DNA from 2 places in the Streptomyces sp. NPDC002870 genome. Region 1 is predicted to be linked to the other one. Evidence: riboswitches for the same ligand, from Rfam matches in the RefSeq annotation. Region 1 holds a riboswitch; the other holds the start of a gene.

Evidence for each region. Region 1 has a riboswitch for S-adenosylmethionine ahead of thrC (threonine synthase). Riboswitches for the same ligand answer to the same signal wherever they lie in the genome.
Region 2: another riboswitch for S-adenosylmethionine. It lies ahead of ACFYWY_RS02105 (aminotransferase class V-fold PLP-dependent enzyme); the one in region 1 lies ahead of thrC (threonine synthase).

Annotation. Positions count from the first base shown of each region.
Region 1 covers NZ_JBIAPW010000012.1:191,614-196,577, forward strand. The annotation lists gene ACFYWY_RS17850 (MoaD/ThiS family protein) at 5-283, opposite strand; gene thrC (threonine synthase) at 318-1,607, opposite strand; SAM riboswitch class I at 1,625-1,752, opposite strand; gene ACFYWY_RS17860 (glucosyl-3-phosphoglycerate synthase) at 1,896-2,834, shown strand; gene ACFYWY_RS17865 (trehalose-6-phosphate synthase) at 2,976-4,370, shown strand; gene otsB (trehalose-phosphatase) at 4,416-4,964, opposite strand, start outside.
Region 2 covers NZ_JBIAPW010000001.1:466,865-471,828, forward strand. The annotation lists gene ACFYWY_RS02095 (cytochrome bc complex cytochrome b subunit) at 1-215, shown strand, start outside; gene trpD (anthranilate phosphoribosyltransferase) at 341-1,405, shown strand; SAM riboswitch class IV at 1,504-1,621, shown strand; gene ACFYWY_RS02105 (aminotransferase class V-fold PLP-dependent enzyme) at 1,851-3,323, shown strand; gene ACFYWY_RS02110 (Lrp/AsnC family transcriptional regulator) at 3,426-3,707, opposite strand; gene ACFYWY_RS02115 (rhomboid family intramembrane serine protease) at 3,704-4,447, opposite strand; gene ACFYWY_RS02120 (hypothetical protein) at 4,598-4,840, shown strand; gene ACFYWY_RS02125 (NYN domain-containing protein) at 4,876-4,964, shown strand, end outside.

The sequences.
Region 1 (4,964 bases):
GAAGTCAGCAGCCGCCGGCGACAGCCGGGATGATCGAGACGCCCGCGCCGTCCGGTGTCGCAGTCTGAAGACCCTGCTCGAAACGGACGTCGTCGTCGTTCACGTACACGTTGACGAACCGGCGCAGCTTGCCCTGGTCGTCCAGGACGCGCGCGGCGATGCCCGTGTGGTTCTTCTCCAGGTCGGCGATCACCTCGGAGAGAGTCGCGCCCTGAGCCGAAACCTCGGCCTGGCCGCCCGTATACGTACGGAGAATGGTGGGAATGCGGACGTTGACGCTCATGGGTGCGTGCCTTCCTTGAGTCTCGGGTGGTCGGTCAGCCGGCCAGGCCGGCGTCGCGGAACGCGTCCAGGCTCGGGCGGATCGTCGCGGTCGGGCCGGTCGTCGGCGCCACCGCGTCCAGCGTCTTGAGACCGTCACCCGTGTTGAGGACGACGGTGGTGAGCGCCGGGTCGAGCACGCCCGCCTCAATCAGCTTCTGCGCGACACCCACGGTCACGCCACCCGCAGTCTCCGCGAAGATGCCTTCCGTACGGGCGAGCAGCTTGATGGCGTCCACGATCTGCTCGTCGTTGACGTCCTCGACCGCCCCGCCGGTGCGGCGCGCGATGTCCAGCACGTACGGGCCGTCCGCCGGGTTGCCGATCGCCAGCGACTTGGCGATGGTGTTCGGCTTCTGCGGGCGTACGACGTCGTGCCCGGCCTTGAAGGCCGCCGACACCGGCGAGCAGCCTTCGGCCTGGGCGCCGAAGATCTTGTACGGCTTGTCCTCGACCAGACCGAGCTTGATCAGTTCCTGCAGCCCCTTGTCGATCTTCGTGAGCTGCGAGCCGGAGGCGATCGGGACCACGATCTGGTCGGGCAGCCGCCAGCCGAGCTGCTCGCAGATCTCGTACGCCAGCGTCTTGGAGCCCTCGCCGTAGTACGGGCGGAGGTTGACGTTGACGAAGCCCCAGCCCTCGCCCAGCGGGTCGCCGATGAGCTCGGAGCAGAAGCGGTTGACGTCGTCGTAATTGCCCTCGATGCCGACCAGTTCGCCGCCGTACACCGCGGCCATGACGACCTTGCCCTGCTCCAGGTCGTGCGGGATGAACACGCAGGAGCGGAAGCCGGCCCGCGCGGCGGCAGCGCCGACCGCGCCCGCCAGGTTGCCGGTGGACGAGCAGGACAGGGTGGTGAAACCGAAGGCACGCGCGGCCTCGACGGCGATCGCGACGACGCGGTCCTTGAAGGAGTGCGTCGGGTTGCCGGAGTCGTCCTTGATGTACAGGCCGCCGGTGACGCCCAGCTCACGGGCGAGGTTGTCGGCCTTGACGAGCTTGGTGAAGCCGGGGTTGATGTTCGGCTTGTCGGCCACGTCGGCGGGGACGGGCAGCAGCGGGGCGTACCGCCAGATGTTGTCCGGACCGGCTGCGATCCGCTTCTTCAGCGCCTCGGGGCCTTCGTCGGGGAGGTCGTACGCGACTTCGAGCGGCCCGAAACAGGAAGCACAGGCGAAGATCGGACCGAGTCCGAAACGCTCTCCGCACTCGCGGCACGAGAGCGCCGCGGCGGGTCCCAGGTCTACGGGGCTGGTGGTGTTGCTTGCGACAGTCTGCACAGCCATGGAGGCGAGGCCCTTTCTCCTCATCTTCCCCGTGACGCATTTCGCCACGAGACGGAATTGGCACCTTCCCCACCGTGACCTCGCGGTCGGCGGGAGGGTTGCCGGGGCTTCAACGGGCCGTTCCCTCTGCCCCTCTGGATGAGCGGTATTCGATTGTCAGCGTGACGACCCCCGACATGCGACGGTCATCCGCGTTGTTCAAGACTGTAACCGAAGGCCCGGATGGTTGAGATAGTCGTCCGAACCGCGAGACGGATCACAGAATCGGAAGCCGAGGGAGACGCGCACGTGCTCGATGAGGTGGAGCGCTGGCTGGCCCGGCGGTCCTGGGCAGCCGCCGACCGCCCACTTGACCTGCTGCTTACCGCCAAACGCGGTACGACGGTCAGCGTGGTGCTCCCCGCCCTGAACGAGGAGGCGACGGTCGGCGAGATCGTCACCGTGATCCGCCGCGAGCTGATGGAGGCCGTGCCGCTCGTCGACGAGCTGGTCGTCGTCGACTCGGGCTCGAGCGACCGTACGACCGAGGTGGCCGCGGCGGCGGGCGCGCGCGTGGTGCACCGAGACGCGATCCTGCCCCGGATACCCGCCGTCCCCGGCAAGGGCGAGGTGCTGTGGCGCTCACTGCTGGCGACCAGCGGCGACATAGTGTGCTTCGTCGACGCGGATCTGCGGGAGTTCTCCGCGGACTTCGTCTCCGGGGTCGTGGGCCCCCTGCTGACCGACCCCGATGTGCACTTCGTCAAGGCGATGTACGACCGGCCGCTCGGCGACCGCGCAGGTCAGGGCGGCCGGGTGACCGAGCTGGTGGCGCGTCCGCTGCTGAATCTGCACTGGCCGCAGCTGGCCGGGTTCGTCCAGCCGCTGGGCGGGGAGTACGCGGCGCGGCGCTCGCTGCTGGAGCGGCTGCCCTTCCCCGTCGGTTACGGAGTGGAGCTCGGCCTGCTCGTCGACGCGCTGCACACGGTGGGCCTGGACGCGCTGGCGCAGGTGGATGTCGGCTCGCGCAAACACCGCCACCAGGACGGGCAGGCGCTGGGCCGGATGGCCGCGGCGATCTACCGGACGGCCCAACTCCGGCTCTCCCGCAGCCACTTGGTGCGTCCTGCGCTCACGCAGTTCGAGCGGGGCGAGGGCGGCTTCGAGGCGCGGACGTACGCGGTGGACACGGAGGAGCGGCCGCCGATGCGCGAGATCGGTGAGTACGCGGCGCGTCGCGCGGCATAAGCGTGGATCGCCGGTCGCTTTGTCTACATTTTCCAGTTATGGGACTGAGAATGGACTTGAGAGACGTACGACACACAAGGACGCGACGACCAATGACGTACGCACGTTTGAGCGTTTGTGGGACGGGCTAGGTTTCGCGACATGGTCTCCGAGCACGCTGCTGCCCAGGTCCTCGTCGCGTCGAACCGCGGCCCGGTCACATACACGCTGAGCGAGGACGGTTCGCTCGACGCGCGCCGCGGCGGGGGCGGGCTGGTCTCCGGCCTGTCGGCCATCGGCTCCGAGGCGGAGGCGCTGTGGGTGTGCGCCGCGCTCGGCGACGGCGACCGCGAGGCGGTGCGGCGCGGGGTCGGCGAGCCCGGGGTGCTGATGCTCGACATCGACGAGGCCGTCCACTCCGACGCGTACAACGGCATCGCCAACTCCGTGCTGTGGTTCGTCCACCACATGCTGTACCAGACGCCGCTGGAGCCGGTCTTCGACCAGGAGTTCCGTCGGCAGTGGGCGTCGTACGAGACCTACAACCGGGCCTTCGCGGACGCGCTGGCGGCACAGGCGGCCGAGGGAGCGGCCGTCCTGGTGCAGGACTACCACCTGGCGCTGGTGCCCGGCATGCTCCGCGAGCTCCGTCCCGATCTGCGGATCGGGCACTTCTCGCACACGCCGTGGGCGCCCGTCGACTACTTCCGGATGCTGCCCGACGACATCGCAGAGCAGCTGTTGCGCGGCCTGCTCGGCGCGGACCGCGCCTGTTTTCTGACCCGGCGGTGGGCCGATGCCTTCGTCTCCTGCTGTACGGAGCTGCTGGGCGGCACCGGCGGCACGGCGATCGGGGTGCACGGGCTGGGCGCGGACGCGGACTTCCTGCGGAAGCGGGCGCACCGGCCGGACGTGGACGAGCGGCTGGCCGCGCTGCGCGAGCAGATCGGCCCGGGGCGCAGGACCATCGTGCGCGTCGACCGCACCGAGCTGTCCAAGAACATCGTGCGCGGGCTGCTGGCGTACCGGCAGCTGCTGGAGACCCGCCCCGAGTGGCGCGAGCGCGTCGTCCATGTCGCCTTCGCCTACCCGTCCCGGCAGGACCTGGCGGTCTACCGCGACTACACGGCGGAGGTCCAGCGCGTGGCGGACGAGATCAACTCGGCGTACGGGACGGAGACTTGGAGCCCGGTCGTGCTCCATGTGAAGGACGACTTCGCGCGCTCGCTCGCCGCGTACCGGCTGGCGGACGTGGCTCTGGTCAACCCGATCCGGGACGGCATGAACCTGGTCGCCAAGGAGATCCCGGTCGTCTCGGAAGCGGGCTGCGCGCTGGTGCTTTCGCGGGAGGCGGGGGCGTACGAGGAACTGCGCGAGGACGCGGTGACGGTGAATCCGTACGACGTGACGGGCACGGCGGACGCGCTCCATGTGGCACTGACGATGCCGGACGACGAACGGTCGCGGCACACCAAGCGCCTGGCGGCGGCGGCAACCGCGCTGCCGCCGCAGAAGTGGTTCCTGGACCAGTTGCGGGCGCTGCGCGAGGGCGCGTAGGAGTCCGGCCCGGCGGCGCTTTGCGCGCGCCGGCCGGGGCGTCGGCTACAGGTGGTGGGCCAGCGAGGCCAAGAACTCCACCACCGCCGCCGGGCCCGGCAGCAGCAGGTCGGCGCGGTCCGCGAGGTCCGGAACCTCCGTGCTGCCGCTGCACACCAGTAGGCCGGGCACGCCGTCCGAGCGGAGCTTCTCGACGGCCGCGAAGGCGGGAAGATCGCCGAGGTCGTCACCGGCGTACAGCACGGCCTCGGCCTTCACCTCGCGTACGTACTCCGCCAGGGCCACGCCCTTGTCCATGCCGGGCGGGCGCAGCTCCAGGACCATACGGCCCGGTTCCAGGATCAGCCCGTGGCGCGCGGCGAGCTCGGCGAGCGGGTTCCGCAGCGCCTCGAACGCCGCCTGCGGGTCGGACGCGCGGCGCGTGTGGACCGCGACCGCCTGGCCCTTCTCCTCGATCCAGGTGCCCTGCCAGGATCCGGCCTTGTCCAGGACGCCGGGCAGTTCGGCGCGGGCGGCCGCGACCCCGGGGTGCGGGGCGGGGGTTTTGACCGTGCCGGTGACGGCGTCCCAGCGCTCGGCGCCGTAGTGACCGAG
Region 2 (4,964 bases), on a different contig from region 1:
CGCCGGGCCAGCTGCACACGCTCACCTCGCACCAGCAGTACAAGCCGGAGGAGATCGGCCCGACGGTCGACGAGAACGGCGTCGAGCGCAAGGTCAAGCGTCTGGAGAAGCTGCGGGCAGGGCTCAGCAAGGGCTACTACGGGGGAGACAGCCAGATCCCCAAGCCCACGGCCGAGGAGTACAAGGAGATCACGAGCGGCCACGGCCACCACTGATCCCACCCGACCGCGAGGTCGCCACAGCGAGAGCCCCGTCCATTCGTCGGACGGGGCTCTTCGCCGTCTGCCGGGCTGGATAGGGTGGACTCATCCCTGTTCGGCTGTGGACCCAGGAGTGGACCATGAACGTTGTGACCCCGGTTGGCGGCGACAGCGTGGCGGACCTCTCCTGGCCCGAGGTGCTGAACGCTCTCCTCGACAACCGTGACCAGAGCGCGGAGGCCACCGCGTGGGCCATGGACCGCATCCTCAGCGGCGAGGCGACGAACGCGCAGATCGCAGGCTTCGCGGTCGCTCTGCGTGCCAAGGGCGAGACCGTCGAGGAGATCTCCGGACTCGTACGGACCATGTACGCGCACGCGAACCTGATCGAGGTGCCGGGACCGAGCGTCGACATCGTCGGGACCGGCGGTGACGGCGCCAGGACCGTGAACATCTCCACCATGTCCGCGATCGTGGTCGCGGGGACGGGCGCGAAGGTCGTCAAGCACGGCAACCGCGCCGCGTCGTCCGCGAGCGGCGCATCCGACGTACTGGAGAAGCTCGGCGTCAATCTCGAGCTCACCCCGCAGCGGGTCGCCCAGGTCGCGGAAGAGGCGGGCATCACCTTCTGCTTCGCGGTGAAGTTCCACCCGGCGCTGCGGCATGTGGCGGCCGCCCGCAAGGAGCTCGGCATCCGCACCACGTTCAATTTCCTGGGCCCGCTCACCAACCCGGCGAAGGTGAAGGCGCAGGCCACCGGTGTCGCGGACGCGCGGATGGCACCGATTCTGGCTGGCGTACTGGCCGAGCGCGGTTCCTCTGCGCTGGTCTTCCGCGGCGACGACGGCCTGGACGAGCTGACCACGACGGCGACCTCCCGGGTGTGGGTGGTACGGGACGGGGCGGTGCGCGAGGAGGCCTTCGACCCGCGGGACATCGGCGTCGACCTCGTGCCGGTCGAGGCCCTGCGCGGCGCCGACGCCTCGTACAACGCGGATGTAGCGCGCCGGCTGCTCGGCGGCGAGACCGGGCCCGTACGGGAGGCGGTGCTGCTCAACGCGGCGGCGGCTCTGGTCGCGCTGGAGCCGACGGACGGCACGCTGAACGAGCAGCTGGCGGCGGGCATCGCAAGGGCCGCCAAGTCGATCGACTCGGGCGCGGCCAGAGCGGTGCTCGAGCGGTGGGTGGCCGCGAGCAACGCCTGAGACCGCGGTGGCGTGAGGCAAGGCGTGGTCCGGTTTCCCGTCTCAGGAACTGGACCCCGCCTTGCACGCGGTGGGACGTATGGCAGGATGCTCTCCAAGGTCATGAGTGACAGCGATTACGGCCCCGGCTCGCTGTCCGGCAACCCTCCGTCCGTGGCGGGGTGCCCCGGGTGAAGACCAGGCCGTAGGCAGCGAGGTCTGCGGCAAGCGCGGACCCCTGCAAGCCCTGGGGTCCTGGTCCTCAAGGGAGCAGTCTCGTGAGCAAGCGAATGCGGTAGGGCTACTCGCCCCTTCTTCAGTACGCCTCCGTGCGGCCGTCGCCGTGTGCTCGAGGCAACCCCTGTGCGCCGAACGGCCGTTGAGCCGCCGCGCAGGTTCTACCGAAGCCTCCCTCCGACTTCGTCGGGGGGGGACCCCCACGCTTGTCCTGCCGGGAGATACCGCCATGTCCGCACGCCCGAACGCCGTTGCCACCGCCCCCGCTGTCGCCCCCGCCCCCGCTGTCGCCCCCGCCTCTGCCGTCGCCCCCGCCGACTCCGACCCCGCCTGTGCCGCGCCGCTTCCGGTCCTCGGCCGGGACGTCACCGTCCCGCTCGTCACCGGCGGCGAAGTCACCTACGCCGCCCTCGACTACGCGGCGAGCGCCCCGGCCCTGCAGCGGGTGTGGGACGACGTGGCCGCGTACGCCCCGTACTACGGCAGCGTGCACCGCGGCGCCGGGTACCTCTCGCAGCTGTCCACCGACCTCTTCGAGAACAGCCGGGTCACGGTCGCCGAGTTCCTCGACTGCCGGCCGGGCGACCAGGTCGTCTTCACCCGCTCCACGACCGACTCACTGAACCTGCTGGCGGCCGCGATCCCCGCCGACTGCGAGGTCTTCGTCTTCGAGACCGAGCACCACGCCTCGCTGCTGCCGTGGTCGGACGCGAGGGTGACGTATCTGAACGCGCCGCGTACACCGGCGGAGGCGGTGCGGACGCTGGAGCGCGCGCTCGCGGACCGCGCCGAGTCGACTCAAGAGGGGTACGGCCCGGCGCTGGTCTGCGTGACCGGCGCGTCCAACGTCACCGGTGAACTGTGGCCGGTGAAGGAGCTCGCGGCTGCCGCGCACGCCCACGGTGCGCGGATCGTGCTCGACGCGGCTCAGCTCGCGCCCCACCACCCGGTCTCCGTACAGGAGTTGGACGTCGACTGGGTCGCCTTCTCCGGGCACAAGCTGTACGCGCCGTTCGGCTCTGGCGTGCTGGCCGGCCGTGCGGACTGGCTGCAGGACGCGGAGCCGTACCTCGCCGGCGGCGGTGCCTCGCGCAAGGTCGCGCGGCGCGCGGACGGCGGCGTGGACGTCGACTGGCACACCACGGCCGCCCGTCACGAGGCCGGTTCGCCGAACGTCATCGGCGTCTACTCCATCGCCTCCGCCTGCAAGGCGCTCACAGAGGCGGGCTTCGACAACCTGGTCGCCCGGGAGCAGCACCTCGTCGCGAAGGTCCGCGCGGGCCTGGCCGAGGTGCCCGAGGTGAAGGTGCTCTCGCTGTTCGGGGACGACTCCCCCTCGCGTTCCACTGGGGGGACCCCCACGCGGGTCGGCGTCATCTCCTTCGTCGTCGAGGGCTGGAACAGCTCGCACTTCGCGGCCGCGCTCTCGGCGGAGTACGGCATCGGCGTACGGGACGGGCTGTTCTGCGCGCACCCGCTGGTGCGGACCCTGCTGGGCAGCGACCCGCAGGACCCGGGCGAGTGCGGCGCGCCGGAGGCCGGGCCGGGCGAAGCCTCGCTCAACGCGATCCGGGTGAGCTTCGGGGCGGGTACGCCGGACGAGCATGTGGAGCGTTTCGTACGGGCGGTGAAGGAGCTGGTGCGCGAAGGCGCCAAGTGGAACTACCGCACGGAGGACGGCCGCTGCGTCCCGGCCGTGTGACACCGGGGCTGCCTGCCACGTCCCCCGGGGCTCCGGCCCCTCAGACGCCGGACGGGCTGGTTTCCAGCCCGTCCGGCGTCTGAGGACAGACAACGGAAGGCGCTACGAGTCCAGCCCGATCGCGAACGCCGCCTCCAGGTCGTGCTGCGAATACGTACGGAACGCCACATGCGTGTCCGTGCCCTCGACGCCCTGGATCTTGCTGATGCGGCCCGGGATGACGTCCGCCAGGTCGTCGTGCTTGGCCACCCGCACCATCGCGATCAGGTCGTACGTGCCGGTGACGGAGAAGACCTCGCTGACGCTGTCCAGCGCGGCGATCGACTCGGCGATCTCGGGGATGCGGTCCACGCTGGTCTTGATGAGCACGATCGCGGTGATCACGGTTGGCTTTCTCCCTCGGTGGCCGCTGCTGGGGCCCTCACTCTAGTCGCATGCCGGAATCGTCCCCAGGCGTAGACGAACCCGGCCCCGAACCCCACCAGATGCGCCAGATACGCGACGCCGGGGCCGCTGCCCGCGCCCTGGGCCGCCAGCCACTGCAGGACGAACCAGAAGATCAGCACGATCCACGCGGGGAAGCGCAGCGGCAGGAAGAAGAGGAACGGAAAGAGACTGGTGACCCGGGCCCTGGGGAAGAGGAAGAGGAACGCGCCGAGCACACCTGAGATCGCCCCGGACCCTCCCACCAGGGTCTGCTCGGATTCGGCGTTGGCCGCCGCGTAGGCGACCAGCGCGAGATAGCCGCAGCCCAGATAGAACAGGGCGAACTCCAGCCGCCCCATGCGCTCCTCGGCCATCGCGCCGAAGACGTAGAGGAAAAGCATGTTGCCGAGCAGATGCAGCCAGCTGCCGTGGACGAAGAGTGCGGTGAGCGGGGTGAGGAGTGGGTCGAGGGTGCCGGGGGAGCTGTTCATCAGTTCTGCCGGGATCACGCCCCAGCGTTCGAAGTACGCGCTCTGGGCTGCGAGCAGTGCGTCACCGGTGCCGTACACCGGGTTGAGGCCCGAGACCGGGCCGAGGAGGAACACCGCACAGCAGACGGCGATCACGCCGTATGTCACCGAGGGCCCCGTCACCGCGCTCCGTACCGCACCGCGCGCCGCGCCCTGCCAACTGATCATGGACAGAGCATGGCGTAGTAGGTCTGAACGGTACAGAGTGCCTCGCCGCGCCACGGGGTACCTGCGAGGCCGTAGGGTTACGGGCAGTACATCCGCGGTTCGACGGCGCACAGCGGCACCTGCATCCGTACGACGAAAGAAGACGGCACGATGACGACGGTCTCCCCGCCGACGGCCGGTACCCGCTGGCGCTGCACGCTCTGCGGCAACCTCACGCGCTTCGATGTCACCCGTTCCTCCAAGGTCGTCGAGTACGTCCATCTGGACCTGGCCGGCGAGCCGACGGTCGAGGAGCGCGAGGTGGTCAGTGAGAGCATCGAGTCGGTGCGATGCCGTTGGTGCAACGCGGTGGACCAGATCGAGCTGGTGGACAGGCCGGGCGCCGGCTCCTGAGGGAGCGGCCCGAACGGGTAGTGGGGTGACGGATCGTGGAGCAGCCTGCAAGTGGCGCTGAGCCGGCCGGTGCGGCCGGTGGCGCCGCAGAGGCGCTCGACCGCCCGTTGCCGGAAGGCGTACG